4 regions of the Ammoniphilus sp. CFH 90114 genome follow, and region 4 is predicted to be linked to each of the others. Evidence: riboswitches for the same ligand, from Rfam matches in the RefSeq annotation. Region 4 holds a riboswitch; each other region holds the start of a gene.
The links. A riboswitch is a leader RNA that binds a small molecule or an ion and turns the genes downstream of it on or off. The one in region 4 is predicted to bind cyclic di-GMP.

Region 1 (4,185 bases), on a different contig from region 4:
TTTCACATTTACACGATCAATTGTACCTGAATTCCAGCCAACCAGAGCTCCATAGTATTGTCCACTTCCAGTTATACTGATGTTCTCCAGATTAAGATTTTTAACAATCCCATCCGGAGCAATATCGCCTAAAATTCCACCATACAAGCTAGAGTCATTGGTAATATAGGTCAAATTTCTGATTGTATGACCGGCTCCATCTAGAACACCCTGAAAATCTGAGCCAGGGTAATATCCAATGGGTATCCAGTTCGTTTCGTTACTAAGGTCAATATCTGCTCCAAGCTTATAGTAACCGGTAGGCTGTATATTCTTTAAATCTGTTACTGAATGAATAATATAGGGATCATCTTTCGTACCTGATCCCGCAGCAACAGCTGTAGCCTCAGGAAAGAACTGTACAAATAATGCGTATAGAATGGAAATTACAACTAACCGCCTAATGTAATTCATATTTTTTATCCCCATTCTGAAAAGATTCTATTAAATTAGGTTTTTCATTCGGTTCGATCACCCCACAGCTAAAATAGTATGATTATTATCTTTTAAATCTCCCAGATTGAGCATCCCTCCCCCGGTTCTGAGACAAATCCCCTTAAGACATGATTGGGTAGGGTGAAATGAATACCCCCCATCTTCTTAAATTAGAACAAGAGATTAGGGATTTTAGTGAGCGTTTCCCTAAAGTTTCTGACTCACAGTTTCCCGACGCCACTTCAAATAATGTAGGTACATTTACCCAATCCTCTACATTATATTACAATTTTCTTCATTCTGAATTGTTACTCAGTAAATTTAAGGAAAACTTAATGTTAACTTTCCAAAACAAAAAACCTGAGGGTTGAGAGTTAATCCCTACCCTCCGGCTCTTTTAAAAGAATGGGGTCTAACCCGTTCTTTCGCAGTTGTTGATCGTTCGCAGGCCTTGGCGGCGATTCTACCAATTAGGTCCCTGACCTGCTTTATAATCTTCGTCCGGTATTCTATAACGGATTCCATATTCAATTGAAACCATTGGGCAAGATGTTAAACATCTTGATTCTCACCCGAAAATCTATTACTTCCATTAGCCATACTGAACCACCGATAAAAAAGCATTGGAGAAAGTGTCAGTGTTTAAATGGATGTATTGAATGTTGGGCGCCATTGTAGCGATCTTCCACTCAAACTGAAGAGGATTCTTCTCTTTTTAATTCTTATCCTTACTCTGTTCCTTTAAGGCCTCCCGAAGAGATGAGTCAAAGATTTGAACTGAAATATTAGGCTTAGTTATCCGCTTATCCACGTATACGAATCGATGGCCTCCATAAGAACCTCTTAAGTCAATTGGGGTCAATCGCCCGAAACCCGAGGTAATACGGGGTCTGACCCCATTTTGCTCCACCGCCGGTAACATAAAAAGATAGAGGTGACGATAACCAAAGAGGTCAGACCCCACAAAAACCGTGGGAGTCATACCCCTTTGAGAGAGCCCTGCAAAAGTAACCCTTTTGAAAAAGACTTAGTGGGGTTAGTCAATTAAAACGAGTGAAATTATAAAAAAATGCAGTCAACCTCCCTAGGAGGCTGGCTGCATTTTGTCTATTAGCCTTATTATTCGTTTGACGTTTAGATGTTGTTTGTAACCAAAAAACGATTGAGTCGAGCTTTTCCATCCAAAGCGAGCATCCGGGTCAATAGCGGACATGACACCTTTATTTGCAAGTAACCGTTCATCTTCCACGATCTGCTTGGCTATACTTACTTTCTCGGAAATCGCTCCTTCGTGATCAGGGAGCAAGGTTTCAACCGTTTCACCCAATTCAGCTAAATAGTGAAGCCGAAACCGCGGTGGGAATGCCCAAACCTCTGGTACTATCCACCTAACACCTAATTGTTACAAATTTCAAAACTACTATATTCCTGTTTAGTATAGTGTTATACTGCAAACAGATAATGGAAACCAACTGTTTCATAATCCTAAAATACTACATAAAGGCAAACCTATTGAAAGGTGGGGACGCAAAGCCACAAGCCTAAGGGAGAAATTCTATGGCGGTTGGGTTGCCAAGAGGTTCGATAACGAATGCTAAGTTATTCCTTTTTGGAATAGCTTTTTATTTTTATTACCATTAAAACATACTAGGAGATCCGATCCAAATGAGCAAATGTCCTTTTTCGATGGCTTTTACGTTCCTCGGTATCGCGCGAAAGAAACCCAAAATGGATTCTTTGCTTGAACAAAGTAAACGGATTCATGGTAAGATGGTCATCGATGACAGAGAGATTAGTAGACAGTTAGACATCATCTCCTTATCTGAAGAAGACTTAAAATTAGTGAAGCTGATTCAACCCCTCATCATTCAGAAAATGGATGACATCGTTCAGCAGTTTTATGGAAATATCACGAAACAGTCCAATCTATTGGCTATTATCACACGGCATAGTACGGTAGAGAGATTACAAGGAACCCTAAAAACCCATATTCAAGAGTTATTCAATGGCGAGATTGACGAGGAATTTGTTAAGAAAAGAATTCGAATTGCCCATGCCCATGTCAAGGTTGGATTAGAGACCAAGTGGTACATGTGTGCTTTTCAGGATTTGTTTAGCTCGATCGTAGCCATCTTGGACAAGCATATTGAAAATCGCACGGATTTAATAGGTGCCATTATGGTGTGCAGCAAGCTGCTAAACTTTGAACAACAACTTGTATTAGAGGCTTACGAGCAGGAACATCAGCGAATCCGCCAGGTTCAAGAGGAAACGAAACAAAAAGTGAATACAGCTGTTCAACAGGCCGTCGAATCGTTGGCTGCAGTTTCGGAAGAAACGAGTGCCTCCGTACAAGAACTCTCCGCCCAGACAGATCATATTATGCATTTTGCAAAGAGAGGCAGCAATCTTGCCATCGCTTCCGAGGAGCGCTCCATCAAGGGGAAAGGATTAGTAGAGAATCAACAAGAGAGCATGGACTCCATCCGTGACAGGATGAATAAAATTCTGCAGGATTCTGAGGATTTACAGAATGTCTCAAAGAAGATTCAAGATATTGTCGGGATGATTACCTCTATTGCCGATCAAACGAACCTTCTTGCCCTGAATGCAGCCATTGAGGCGGCACGTGCAGGTGAGTATGGGAAAGGCTTCTCGGTCGTGGCGGGTGAAATTCGAAAGCTAGCCGATCAAACGAAGCAATCCATCTCCGGTGTTTCAGCCTTAGTAGCCCAAACGGATACCCAAGTCTCTCATGTCTCTCAGTCTGTTCAATCGATCCACAGCCTCATTGAAAGCGGGAATCAATATGTAAGCCAAACGGTGGAATGTTTTGATGAAATTCTAGAAGCTATGTGTCAAACGAAAGAACAAAATCAAGCCATTGAAAAGGAATTAGAGATGTTTGTGAAGACGCTCGCTGAAATTTCCGAAGCTTCATCCGAGATCGCCTATTCTACCGATTCATTAAATCAAACCACAAATGAATTGATGTAATAGGGAAAGCCTTTTGCTTCATGTAATAGTATGTGAAAAATTGAACATTTATAAGGTTAACACCTTATCTATAGTATAAATGGAGGTGTGGAAAACATGACAACCTTAGTGATGAAGCTAGATGCTTCCGATTATTCCCTAGAAGATGGACGAATGGATGAGAATGACGCCTTGGTCATCCGACAAAAGATCATTAATGAAATGAACGAAGGAACTCTAGAATTTGTACTTCTTGTAGAGAAAAACCCACGGATCGATAAATCAGCCCTTCTTGTTCTGGCTGGAGTTTGGAAGCTTCTATTTTTACAAGGCGGAAGGTTGCAAATCGTCGGGGTAGAACAAGAAACTCGTCAATTCATTGAGGAGATGGGCTTATCTCCCTTTCTATTAGAAACCTAGCTGTCTTTTTGGCAATTTTTAAGGAGGTCCTGATCTTTCATGAGGTTCCTAACATTAGAACAATCCATCAAAAGGTATAAGGAGATTGAGTTTGCTCTCAATGCGTCTACGATTCTAGCGATCACAGATGAGCGTGGCATGATAACGGACGTCAATGATGCCTTCTGCCGCATTTCTCAGTACTCCCGAGAAGAACTGGTTGGCCAAAGTCATCGTATCATCAATTCGGGGCATCATCCCCCTGTTTTTTTTCAGGCGTTATGGGAGACCATTCGGTCTGGTTCCCTTTGGGAAGGAGAGGTCAAAAACCGTGCA
Region 2 (4,185 bases), on a different contig from region 4:
GAGACATTCCTGCATGAAGCCATTGTTGAAATTGTCGGCAGCCCTCGTATAAAACCCAATCACCGAGAGGTTCGATGAGGCCGCTTTCTTCAGCGACAGGGATAAAGTCAGCCGGTGAGATAAACCCTTTCGTAGGATGTTGCCATCTCAAAAGTGCTTCTAAGCCTATGATTTGATTAGTCTCTAAACAATGCTGTGGTTGATAAACAAGGGATAGTTCCTTTCCTTGGATTAAGGCTTGGTGTAGATCGTGTCTTATCTTCATTTTGCATACGTTTTTTTCATTCATCTCTGCTTGATAGAAATGATAGCCGTTTTTCCCTTGTTGTTTAGACGCATACATGGCCATATCCGCATTTTTGAGTAGAGTTTGAGAGTCTTCACCATCGTCGGGGAACAAGCTTACCCCAATGCTTGTTGTAATATAAATTTCATGATTTTCTATTAAAAATGGCTCTTTCAGTGCATGAATGATGAGTTTGCAGCTTTCCTCCGTTTCTTGTCTCTGATAATTTTCTAGAATGAGAGTGAACTCATCTCCTGCCATTCGAGCCAGAAAGGCACTCTTGTCAAGGCCGCTTCGTAAGCGGCGACTTACCTGCTGCAGAAGGATATCCCCAAGGTTATGACCAAGAGTATCATTAATTTGCTTGAATCCATCTAGATCAATAAACAACAGGGATAAACACTTCTCGCTGTTTTCGTTAATCGCAAGGTCTAAGGTTTCCAAAAAACAGGCGCGATTGGGTAGAGCGGTAAGGGAGTCATAATAAGCTAAGTGATGAATTCGCTCATTTGCTTTAACCTGTTCTGTAATATCTATTGAATAACCTGCAACTTCTAAGACGGCAGTGGAGTCGTCTGGATCAACGACAGCCTTTAGGACGCTATGATAGGTTCGATTGCCAAGGGTGAATGTAAAATCAGAGCTTCCTTCAACGTAGGCCAAGTCTAAAGCTGTAATAAAGTTATGACTTAATCTTTTAGGCAAGATGTCTTCTATATGTCTATCTAATACATTCTGTGTACCGAGTCCAAGCATGCTAGTCACTGTTCCTTCAAGGTACGTAAAAACAAAAACTCCATTCGAATCCTTTTTACATTTATAGATGGCACTAGGCAGCAGTTCTGCTGTCCTTTTAAATTCTTCAGCTACCTTTAATCTTTCCCGCTCGGCTTGTAGCTTCTTGACAGGTCTTCTTGCTACTAATCTGCCTAGTATAAAAATAGCCATTGTAGCGAGTAAATAAAACCCTGAGAAAACCCAGATGAGATAGGATTGTACTTTACGCTGGCTCTGCAAATCCAACACAATCGTTAATAATCGATCTTCAGGTAGAGAAACAAAGATTTTCTCTAGAGCTTCCTCGTCCCTTTTAAATGAAAAACGTTCAAACACAGGGGCCTCAAGCGAGTTTCTAAATATGAGTTCATCCTGTTCCGTTATGTATTCGTGCGTTCCATACAAAACCGGTTTATCCGTAATAGGTTCGATAATTCTGGCAGGTTTTTCTTTAAGATAAGCAGGTATATTTATGACAGCGATCTCTCGAGTATGATTGTAGCTTTCTTTAATTTTGTTAATAAGTTGAGTAGGACCACTTTTATCCATGAACTGATAGATATCTTCTGCCTTAATGTAAGGATTGATCATGAAATCAGTCTGTCCATCATAGTAATAGGCGTACTTATAGTGATGGTCATTGACTTCCGAAAGAGATAGAGGGCCTATCCAGTAATGAGGTTGAGAAAAGCCCCTATTGACAGAGATGGATTTCCCTTCAAATAATTCAAGAATAGCTGTATACCAGTACCCCCAATCCTTAGCATTCAGGCCAATCTCATCGGGATCTGTGGACTGTACAACTGGGATGTCGCCATCTTCTTCTAGTACAAGTAGAGAAATGTTGGATAAGCCCCACTTTTTGCTAATTTCAATTAATTCCTCGCGAGTGACTTCATCAATTCTCTTTCCTTTTAATTCCTCTGCAATAACTTCAGAAATGGTAAAAAGGCGCAGATCGACTAGATGCTCTAGTGTTTTGGTTGATTCATGGGTGCTTTCGATGGATTGCTTAATAATCTCTGTAATGGAGAGTAGTTCCTCATTAATCCGTTGCTCAAATTCTTTCTTAGTTAAGGTGTAAATGGAAAAGAAGGCAATTAAACTGCAAAGAAAGATAATCATGCCGGTACGAAACAGAACTTGTGTTAGGGTTGTTTCCTGAGGACGGAAATCTCTCATACATTCACCTACTATTGTAAGAATAAAAAAGACTATTCCACTACTTAAGTTGGAATAGCCAATCTTTATTAGCTATTCGGCAACCCGGCTATCATGGTTTCATTCGAAACGTTAGACCCGTGGCTTTGCGTCCCTATCTTTCGATTAGGTTTGCCTTTGTCGTTAGGTATATCGTCATGCTTCTTAAGGGCTATTTCTACTGTTATTATAGTACAAAACAATTGGAAAATCGACAAGGAATACGGTAATAAGTGGATGCTTCTATAAGCGCAGGATGAGAAAAATGAAGGAGAAGACATGTTCTATATAGGTTTAAAGTTGTTTTTTGTATGGTTGAAATTTGTCATTAACCAGATAAGAAAACTAGTCATAGGTCGACAAAACTAGAAGAAACACGCGTGTAATTTTTAGTTATAATGAATTCAGTAAAAGAACGTTCGGTGGAAAAAGGAAGGTGGAGAAGAGAAATAGACACGTCTTGATAAATGTTGGATGGTGTATTGTTTTACAAATACTAAACAATGGAGGACTGTTAGATGTTAAATAAGTTAGGGAAACTCTCGTTATTATTTTTATTTGTTTTTTCTATTTATTCTGTTTCAGTATTAGCCAATGAACAGCACGATGTTCAATTTGAAGTGGAATTTATAAATACAACATTTGACCCAGATAAGAATGAATCGGTTTGGACATATCAAGTAACAGGACAAGGAAAGGGCCCTGATCTCAGCCATTGGATGCTAGAACTCTGTCCCGACATTGAAGTAATAGATGCATCGCACGCATTCGAACTTCAGAATAAGCCTGATCCGATATCGGGATTGGTAGGAATTAAATTTGAACAGCCCGTAAAAGTAGATGAGGCAGTGGAGTACACGATTCGCATCAAAGGAAATTGGGAGCAAGAATTAATTACAGCTTCGGTAAAAGGGGCAACTGATGTGAATTCGTTTTCTGTAATGGGTCCAGGGTGTACAGCGGTAGTTGAAGGATCAAAGGAAGAAACGGATGAAGATCAAGGCAACGAAAAATCCAATAATAACGATGGTTCTACTAAAAATACAAAAGACCAGGATGGAAAAGAAGAGTCGAGCGAAGGAGTTGAAGAAAAGCCAAAAGTAAAGGTAAACAGGATTACTCTATTTAAGGCCGATGTATCCTCAACTCGCAAAGTGACTATTCAAGCTGCTGTGGATTTAGAAGAAGAGGTGAGGGGAGTCTGGCAGTTTACCCTCGGTGGTAAAGCTTATTCGGTTGAGGGCGGAAAAGAAGTTATTCTTGAAGTTGAAGATGCGCCGGTAGGTACATATCATGTAAAAGCTCAAATGAAACTAGAAGATGGGGATACAATAGACGCGGAGGAAGCACTCACGATTCATGTGCCGACAGAACAAGGTGGCACACTGCCTAATACGGCAACTCATCAGTATTTGATTCTTCTTATCGGGGTGTTAAGTCTAATGGTTGGGTTCTATATTCTTAAAAGGAAGAAGGGTCTTGTATAAGTATAAGTTGTTTCGAATGATTGGCTTGACATTTATCCTGATTGGAGTGATTTGCACAGCATGGTCGGTCTTCCGTATTCACTTTGGTAAGGTGGAAGTAGAAGCTTACGCGAAGAAAATAGAGGATGAAATAATGATAGAGGATAAGGTGGAAGAGAGGAAAGTGGAGGATGAGCCTGTTGAGCCAATAGATCCTAATGAGGACCCGAAAATAGAAGATGTAGTAGAGGAAGAGATTCCTTTATTACCACCTGATCCCGAGCCTATCGTAGAACACCAAGCCTTTCAGCCACAAAGAGAGTCTGTTCCACCCAAGGTTCATCGTTCTCCAAACGAGCTAGAGGTCTTATACCCAGAGAGACCTTCTGTCGGAGAAGCAATAGGGACATTGACGATACCTAAATTAAATCAAACCTTGCCCATTTTTCATGGAGC
Region 3 (4,185 bases), on a different contig from region 4:
CGTTTGGATATTGGCATAAAGATGACTTACTTCTATTGCCAACAAGGGTCTGTGTTCCTTTCCCATTAAATCCCCTAGAAAGGTCTGTCTCTTTACAAATTCCGTCTTTGATGGTATCGAAATAAATGGAGCTCGTACATATAAACCTTTATGCAGCAAGAGGTTCGTTGCTTGATTGTCTAGTTCCGTGGCATCCTTTAGCCATTCGTTGTATATATTTCGAATATCCTCACGAGCAGCCAACCCTAATGACATTCCATAAGCCGTTAATCCGATTCGAGCCATTTGTTTTATGTAATGTAAATAGAAGGAATCTCCGAACAATGCAGGGGCCTTGTGATTTATGTCTTGGTCTGTATAGCCTATAGGAATGGGGTGATTTTCCTTCTCAAATATTTCCGTAATTTTTGTAATATGCTTCTCGGATATTTCCAATGAGAACTCGATCAGTGGTTTAATTTGCATATCTTTTACCGTCTCTTGAAAATGCTTTAACATACAAATGGCTATCGCATCATTCATATAATTTGTCCATAAATTAGATATCTCTGATGAAGTCAACCTAATGTTATGATTAGAATCCATCCCTAACCCTCCAAGTACGCAATATATCTTTTAGTATTCTAAATAACCTTACATTTTATTCCAATTCGATCTTGACATAAAAAAAAAGACACTATCTAAGTGTCTGCCCAACTTCATATTCCGATTTCTGAATGGATACGAATTCTTCCCACATATTCATAAACAGATCAATTAAATGGGGATCAAATTGAACTCCCCTACCTTCCCATAATATATCTCTCACCTTTTCTACTGGGAAAGCCGGTTTATACGCACGTTTAGATAACAAAGCATCAAATACATCCACAATGGCGACAATTCTACCTTCCAGAGGAATGGCTTCCCCAGCCAAGGATTTGGGATAACCCTTCCCATTCCACCACTCATGATGGGTTTCTGCTATTCGAGCAGCCATCTGCAACACGGGCAGTTCTAGATTGGATAGAATCTGATGACCTATCTCAGCATGAGTTTTCATTGATTCTCGCTCTTCGCTCGTTAACGAGCCTGGTTTACTGAGGATAGAGTCAGGGATTCCAATTTTTCCAATGTCATGGAAGGGGGCTGCCGTCCGGATATGTGAAATAAATGTTTCATCACACCCTACGAGACGTGCCAATTCCGCAGATAGTCGGCCAATTCGAAAAACATGCTCTCCTGTATCTGCATCCTTATATTCTGCAAGGTGTAAAAGCTGCTCAATCGTTTCAAAAATGACCTTGCCCTCTTGTGTGCTATCCTGCATGGTTAACAAGGCACGAGATAAACCAAAGATTTTAGTTTGAGGAATATGTCTTATCTTATAAAACTGGTCAACTCCATTTTTATCCCAGACAAATAACGTTCCATCTCGATCTCCTGATACGATCGGGCAATCGGGGCAGCGAAAATGACGCCCGCGAAGTAATTCATAGCATCTTTTTCCCCTATAATCGACATTCGTCGTTCCATCTCGTTTAGCAATCATTTGTTTGATACGTTCATCCAACCAAGTAATCTTACCAAAATCGGACATATCAATTTCGTAAGCATAGATTCCAAGTACATTTAGATCACGGAAAAATAGATATGGTGTGTAAACCTCTTGCAAAACAGCCAAGGTGTAATTTACCAAATGATTCAGAGCGGTAAAAAAACGGATGAGTTTAGGCTCAGGCATACGATCTCTCACTAGAACATCACTAACCGCTTGCACCAAGCAGTCTCCAACTACCGAGTAGAAATATTGATCTACCCTGCCTTCTATAACAAGACTGCTCCAATCACGTAACGTTCGGTAAAACTCATCAGATGCCACATATATCCGATCTTGAAAAAACTGAATTAACATTTTTTCCATTGTAAGAGTAGTTTCTTCCTCTTCGGTAGGCACTTCTAACAAAGATGGGTGTTGATGGAGGCGTTGTTGATATAATTGCCTAAATTTCTTTGAAATGCTGGAGGATTGGAATGTCACCATACCCCCATATTCATTTAGTACCTCTATATCTTCATTTGTAAAGCCTACAAGATATCGAATGCGTTCCATCTCATAATGTAAGGGATTCGCAGCTCGATCCACTTCTTGCTGATTATAAGATCCTAGTATAATCTGTATATCAAAATTAAAAATGGAGTGGATGGCTTGTATCAGACTCGCCTCTTCTTCAGGTATCTCTCTATGTATAATAGATATTAGAATCTCCATATACCGATTGTAAGTGGCAACATACCAAGTAAGACCGAGCCCTATGCGGGCATGAACTTGCCCAACTCGATACCGGTCCTCAATATACTTATCATCAATATAGCCAGCCATAGAATCCATTAGGTATTTTTTTTGTGCACTCTTCAAACGACTTAGTGTACTGTGTTGATCAATTATCGTTCTAAAACTGGGTTCTTGATAGATCTCGTCATAGAGCTTATCAACGATTTCTTCAATATATGGCATAATAGTTGATTGATGCCGTGCCAAAATTAAAAGTTGTTCCTCAGTCAACCCCATATAATGAATCTGTTTTAAATGATCTTTGTTTTGAACTTGAATTCGAGTTTTCGTCTGTAACATGGTAACCTCCTGAGAACCAATCAGCATCAAGTAAATAAAAAAAACCGACCTATAATGGTCGGTTGCACTACTAGCTCCTAATCTTCCAAGTGCCCATATACAGAAGACTCCTCATTGCTTACATAACGATCGTATGGAATTTGCTTTCTAATATCATTTTACATGATTCACACTTCGAGGAAAAGTGTTATTTATATCGATTCCAATTTACACTGTTTACAACGTGGGAATGATACTTACTTATTAACGGGAAAAGGAACCTGTGTCGACTTATTCCTATCACCCCGATACGACAGCCTTCTTCTTATTATATTTCTTCTCATAATGTTTGCTAAATCCAATAATAAGCGGCGTCATGATCATGGAAGGAAGAAACCAGAGCAAAGGACTGACCGATTCTATATCTAGCAATCTAGGTGCTCCGAACACTGTAAAGGCAGTCACCGTAGCAATACAACAGCTTAACATCCCAATGATATGTTCGATGATCCAACGCATCTTCTTCATCGGTGTGATGATCCAATAATAGAGCTGCGTTGCTCCAAGAAAGACTCCGATTAGAGGAAACCACTGAAGTAAGGGAAATCCCAGTCGAAAGCCATAAATACTTATTCCTACCCCTGAGATCAGGAGTAAGGATGACAAGAGTAGGTCTACCCACTCACGATGTTTCCCTTGATGCTTTTTAAATCGTAGAACACGGACCCCATACCAAGCTGTTCCCCCACTTAAGATGGAGATAAAAACCAAGAACCATGAGAAAGCTATGGTATCTAAGTCACTTTGAGGGGATAGGATCCGATAGACCCCCATGTACAAGGCCGAGACCGAAACTGTAGCCATTGATGCGACATACACCCACCCTACTCGATTATGAACCTTGCCTCCTTTTTTCGTCAGGATCGGCACCCAGAAAATCGATAGAGCAAGAAATCCTGCAGCGATATGAAGCCACCGAAAAAAATCCATAAACATAATAAGCCTTGTTTCTCCTTTAAATTTTTCTTTCATTGTACCCCAATGTTTTCCAGCCAGCAATCACGGTTTTAATATCACTTTAATACATCCCTCTTTCTTGTGCGCAAATATATCGTAAGCTCTCTCCGCTTCCTTAAGACCGAGCTGATGAGTAATAATATCGTTAGCCACCAATTTCTTCTCGCGTAGCATCCGATAGAGTGGGGGAATAAGGTGGGTTGCCGGATTCAACCCCATTTTTAAAGTAATATTTCTTGAAAATAAGTCTCCAAGCGGAAATCCCTGATAACGGATACCATAGATTCCTGTCAGTTGGATCGTCCCTCCCTTTCGTACGACTTGGGAAGCCATCCTTATCGCCCCCATAGCTCCTCCTTGAAGCATAAGAGCAGTCTGCACTAGCTCAAGAGGTGTGAATACCCCATTCATCCCTACACAATCAATGACCACATCCGCTCCACCACGCGTTTCTTCTTTAAGCAATAGACCTAAATCATCCACTTCTTTAAAATTAAAAGCTTCTACTTTATTCGTTCGTTGAGCATGTTCTAACCGATAAGGAACGTGATCGATTGCTATCACTCTTTCTGCTC
Region 4 (4,185 bases):
AAAGAAGGTTGGTCTGACTAGCGATCCCCGTAATAACATCCACAATTTGTCCAATCGACTGAGAGCGTTCCCCAAGTATCTTCATCATGTCTGCCGACTGAACAACCGTTGTTGTAACCGTTTCAATTTTTTCCATCGAATGGCCGATCGTCTCTCTACCTGTGTGAGCGATTTGTGTGGTGTATTTAGCCGTTGCCGCTACTTCTAGGCTATTCGCTGCGATCTGTTGAACACCAGCTGACATTTGGTTCATAGAGACAGATGTTTCTGTTATGCTCTGAACTTGAGTATCAGCACCAGAGGCAATCTGTTTTACTGCAGTTGCGATCTGTTCACTGGCTTGGCTCGTTTGAACAGCTCTCTCGGTAAGATCATTTGAGGTTGCTGTAACCAGCTTGGCATGATGAAGCACTTCTTGGATAATATTTCTTATACTGTCGAGCATAGAGTTAAACTCACGTGCTAATTGGCCTACTTCATCATTGGTAGTAACCTTAATTCGTTGTGTGAGGTCCCCTCCTGAATTGGACATTTCTTGGAGACGGTTTTTTACTTGGTTGATGGGGCTAACGATGATGCGAGTTAGAATCGTACCAAACAGGATAGCTAGTATAATACCGCCAAAAACCATTGCTAGAATAATAGTTCTTGCTTCAACATATTGCTGATCAGAGAGCTCATACAATTCACCAGACTTCTTGCTTTGGATTTCAACGAGGGCATTAATGGTGTCTTCTAATGCTTTCTTCTGAGAGGAAGAACCATTAAGTCTCATGGCCAATGCAGCTTGATCACCTGAAGCGGCAATATCAATCGTTTGAAGGGTATTGGACTCATAAGCGATCATGAGCGTCTGCAAACTGCTGAGGAGGTTTTGCTCTTCTTTAGTTAGGTCTAATAGGCTATAAGCTTCAATGCTTTCTTTTGCAATTTCGAGATTCTTGGCGATAGAAGTATTCAAAGCTTCTGCACTCTGTCTTATGCTTGCAGCATTCATGAGGATGACAGTATTCTCCGAGAAGGCCTTATTAACCTCCATAAGTTGAATCACAGGCAAAAATCTTTCGTGGTACATTGAGCGCAGCTGTGAGTTGGATTCAGAGAGGTAGTAAAGACCAACGTAGCCGACACTTCCCATAATTAGACAGATTGCGCTGAAAACAATGAGTAGTTTCCTTGAGATGCGCATATTATAAAGAAATTGCAAATAGATCTACCTCACTCTCTATCATTTTTACTTATGTAATAGCCAAGCAATATCCATATTGCCAACCTGTTCTATCTCAATAGGAATACTAAAGCCATGGTCAGAATCCTGGAAATTCGATTCACCCATCATGAGAGTAGGAGGGGTAATGTCAATGGTGAAGCCCAACTGATAGATGTGCGCTGAGAGATTCCCAGCGATCATATTACCAAATTCCCCTGTAAAAGATTCTAGCATTGGGCCTTCTAATGTCATTCCGAATAAATTCTGGCCTAGTAAACCAAAGGTTTGCGACGTTCCCTTAACTAGCAACCGACCACGTATATCGCCGGTAATTCCAATTAAAACCCCCCATTCTGGTTGAAGGATGGAAGGAATGAGGCTGATAGGCTGTTGAAGAGAAACTGGGAAAGGTATGACGGATGGTACAACGTGGAAGAGGGTTTCGACAATATCTGCGTTCTTTCCACTAATGGTCATGGTTAATCATCTCTTTTCTGTCAGCTTAAGAAAAAATAAAAAACTATTCTTAAAAAGAATAGCCGTTCAGCACAATTTGAATTTTGAGCTTATCGGCAACCTGGCAATCGTGGCTCTAATGAGCTGTAGACCCATGGCTTTGCGTCCCTATCTTTCGAATAGGTTTGCCTTTTATCTGATCATTATCTAACTTATAATAGTAGTTCTATTTTACCGATTGCGTTGCAAATTTTCAATAAAATTCATCACAATGGTTTACTAGTATGAAAAAAGCTGCGCCTTTTCTTAGGACTAAAGGCACAGCTAATTTAATTAGTGACGTACTCTTCTGGCAAAGTTAATTCCTCGACGTCGTAACTCCTTCTTCAATTGGGGGATCATGCGTGTTCCGGACCTCATTTGGGTTTGGCATAATGGGCAGTTTGGCGTGGTATCTAGAGAATAGTTCTTCCTCATCCAGCCTTTACATTCGTTAGCTTCGCATTCCCAAACCTCGGTTGGTGTATCAGCCTCAGGCGCTTGGATATGTTCTGACTCGGTTACCAATGGTTGATGCTCTTGGTTTTCAGACATTACCGATTCCACCCTTCTTCGGAGCTTAAATATCAAGGAACATCCATATTATCTCCTCCGAAAGTCAGAAAGCGACTATACAGTTAATTCCAACAATATATAAGTTTGAACAAAAGATGAACTCTTACTAACACATGTGTTAGTAAGAGTTAAAAATGGTAGAATAGAAGAAAGCGGAATTTAGGTTAGGAGAGAGTGAAGTTGTTCGGGTTATTAAGGAAGATATTTCCAAAAAGAAAAACAAAATCCATTAACAAGACGGAATGGGATGTTCTCAGGTCTTTTGCCGAAGTTATTCCTTCTCAATTGAACAGGGATGATGTGGTTTTCTTCTGCATTGGGACCAACCGTGTCAGTGGGGATTGTTTTGGCCCTTTAGTGGGTTCCTATCTCAAGTCGAATGGATATAAGAATGTGTATGGGACAATCCATGATCCCATTGATGCCAAGAATATAACGAAAAAATGGAATGAGATTCCTAAGGGTAAGTTTGTTATTGCCATTGACGCTGCTCTAGGGACGTTTTCTTATATAGAAAGTTTTGCCGTCTTCTCTGGTCCCCTTCGTCCTGGCGCAGGAATAGGGAAGGACCTGCCGGGAGTAGGGGATATCGGAATTCTCGGAGTCGTGAATTTGAAGGACTGGAAGAGTGACAGTCAAATTCTCTCCCAAACTTCCCTGTCCCTTGTGATTCCGATGGTCATCACGTTGTCTTCCGCCCTTATGAAACGCTTCCCCATCCCTCAACAGAGAACGGTTAATGTGTTCGAAGAGGATGTGGAGGTTATCACTTACCTTAAACATTTAAAAGGGGAATATTATTCCCCTTTACTTGGGTAGATCTTATTTTAATCGCTTGGTCCAGAATCCGCCCTTAAAATATCTTGGATCATACGAGATGACAAAAGCTTTTGGTGCCAGTTGCTCTACGGCATTCAAGAGCTTTTTTTCATTGCTTCGTTTGGCTAACACGAGCATGGTAATGCGATTTCCATCTTTCCCCTCTGCAAGCCAACTTGTGACTCCGTATCCTTTATCTCTTAATACAGACGGTAAGTTCGTCTCTGAAGAATCTACGACAATTTGAATGGTGACGTATCCTAAGGCTAGCCATTCTTCAATCTTACTTCCCAAATAAACCCCTGTTCCCCAACCGATACAGTAAGCTAATAGATTGAGCGGTTTGTCGATATTAGCCAATACAATATTTAGACCGATCAGATAGACAAAGACTTCAATCATGCTTAAGAAGGAAGCAAGAAGTCGTTGTCCTTTCATGACGAAGATAAGCCTTATCGTAAATAAGGAAACGTAAACGATATTAATAATAAATATAGTTGCAATAATACCTAAACCATCCATAACTCTTCCCTCCTTTAGGGGCTTATGGTAACATACATGAGCTAAAAAGCCAAATCGCATGGAAATGTTGGAAAATGTGTTATTTCCGAGGAAATTGTCGATGAAAGTCGGATGTCATACTATCCACATTTTTCTGTGGATAACTTGTGAATAACTGAAAAGGTTATGTGGGTAAAGGAAGATGATACAGCTTGGTATGAACTACGTTTACGTTTTCTTATCTTTAGCTTTCCATTATAATGGGAAGAAATGATCGGCAGAGAGAAGGGGAAATGTGAAAAGAGGAGTTGTTGTTGCAAGTATCACCTTAGGGATGCTTCTAGCCGCCTTAGACCAGATGATCATGAGTACAGCAATGCCTGAGGTCCAGAAGATCTTAGGGGATATTGAACTGTATAGTTGGGTGTTTTCCGCCTATATGCTATCAAGTACAATTACGGTACCAATCTATGGGAAACTGGCTGATCGATTTGGACGAAAGAAGGTATACCTGTTTGCCCTTGGACTTTTTCTTATTGGTTCAGCTCTTTGTGCGTTGTCAGCCACCATGTGGCAGTTGGTTC

Region 1: it holds a riboswitch for cyclic di-GMP, as region 4 does, so the genes downstream of both, EIZ39_RS27150 (globin-coupled sensor protein) here and EIZ39_RS19450 (chemotaxis protein CheX) in region 4, are expected to answer to the same signal.
Region 2: it holds a riboswitch for cyclic di-GMP, as region 4 does, so the genes downstream of both, EIZ39_RS21005 (putative bifunctional diguanylate cyclase/phosphodiesterase) here and EIZ39_RS19450 (chemotaxis protein CheX) in region 4, are expected to answer to the same signal.
Region 3: it holds a riboswitch for cyclic di-GMP, as region 4 does, so the genes downstream of both, EIZ39_RS04575 (protoglobin domain-containing protein) here and EIZ39_RS19450 (chemotaxis protein CheX) in region 4, are expected to answer to the same signal.

The regions. Positions count from the first base shown of each region.
Region 1 is NZ_SDLI01000020.1:37,187-41,371, reverse strand. It holds partial or broken gene EIZ39_RS24155 (GLUG motif-containing protein) at 1-453, opposite strand, end outside; partial or broken gene EIZ39_RS24145 (IS5/IS1182 family transposase) at 1,610-1,819, opposite strand; cyclic di-GMP riboswitch class I at 1,967-2,051, shown strand; gene EIZ39_RS27150 (globin-coupled sensor protein) at 2,140-3,471, shown strand; gene EIZ39_RS24135 (STAS domain-containing protein) at 3,568-3,870, shown strand; gene EIZ39_RS24130 (sensor domain-containing protein) at 3,910-4,185, shown strand, end outside.
Region 2 is NZ_SDLI01000011.1:132,051-136,235, reverse strand. It holds gene EIZ39_RS21005 (putative bifunctional diguanylate cyclase/phosphodiesterase) at 1-2,245, opposite strand, end outside; cyclic di-GMP riboswitch class I at 2,321-2,410, opposite strand; gene EIZ39_RS21000 (LPXTG cell wall anchor domain-containing protein) at 2,782-3,750, shown strand; gene EIZ39_RS27895 (class D sortase) at 3,743-4,185, shown strand, end outside.
Region 3 is NZ_SDLI01000001.1:867,086-871,270, reverse strand. It holds gene EIZ39_RS04580 (DUF3231 family protein) at 1-585, opposite strand, end outside; gene EIZ39_RS04575 (protoglobin domain-containing protein) at 677-2,614, opposite strand; cyclic di-GMP riboswitch class II at 2,662-2,745, opposite strand; gene EIZ39_RS04570 (DUF2306 domain-containing protein) at 2,894-3,589, opposite strand; gene EIZ39_RS04565 (alcohol dehydrogenase catalytic domain-containing protein) at 3,653-4,185, opposite strand, start outside.
Region 4 is NZ_SDLI01000009.1:167,866-172,050, reverse strand. It holds gene EIZ39_RS19455 (methyl-accepting chemotaxis protein) at 1-1,207, opposite strand, end outside; gene EIZ39_RS19450 (chemotaxis protein CheX) at 1,235-1,687, opposite strand; cyclic di-GMP riboswitch class I at 1,779-1,866, opposite strand; gene EIZ39_RS19445 (cold-inducible protein YdjO-related protein) at 2,000-2,260, opposite strand; gene yyaC (spore protease YyaC) at 2,462-3,100, shown strand; gene EIZ39_RS19435 (DUF2179 domain-containing protein) at 3,104-3,622, opposite strand; gene EIZ39_RS19430 (MDR family MFS transporter) at 3,897-4,185, shown strand, end outside.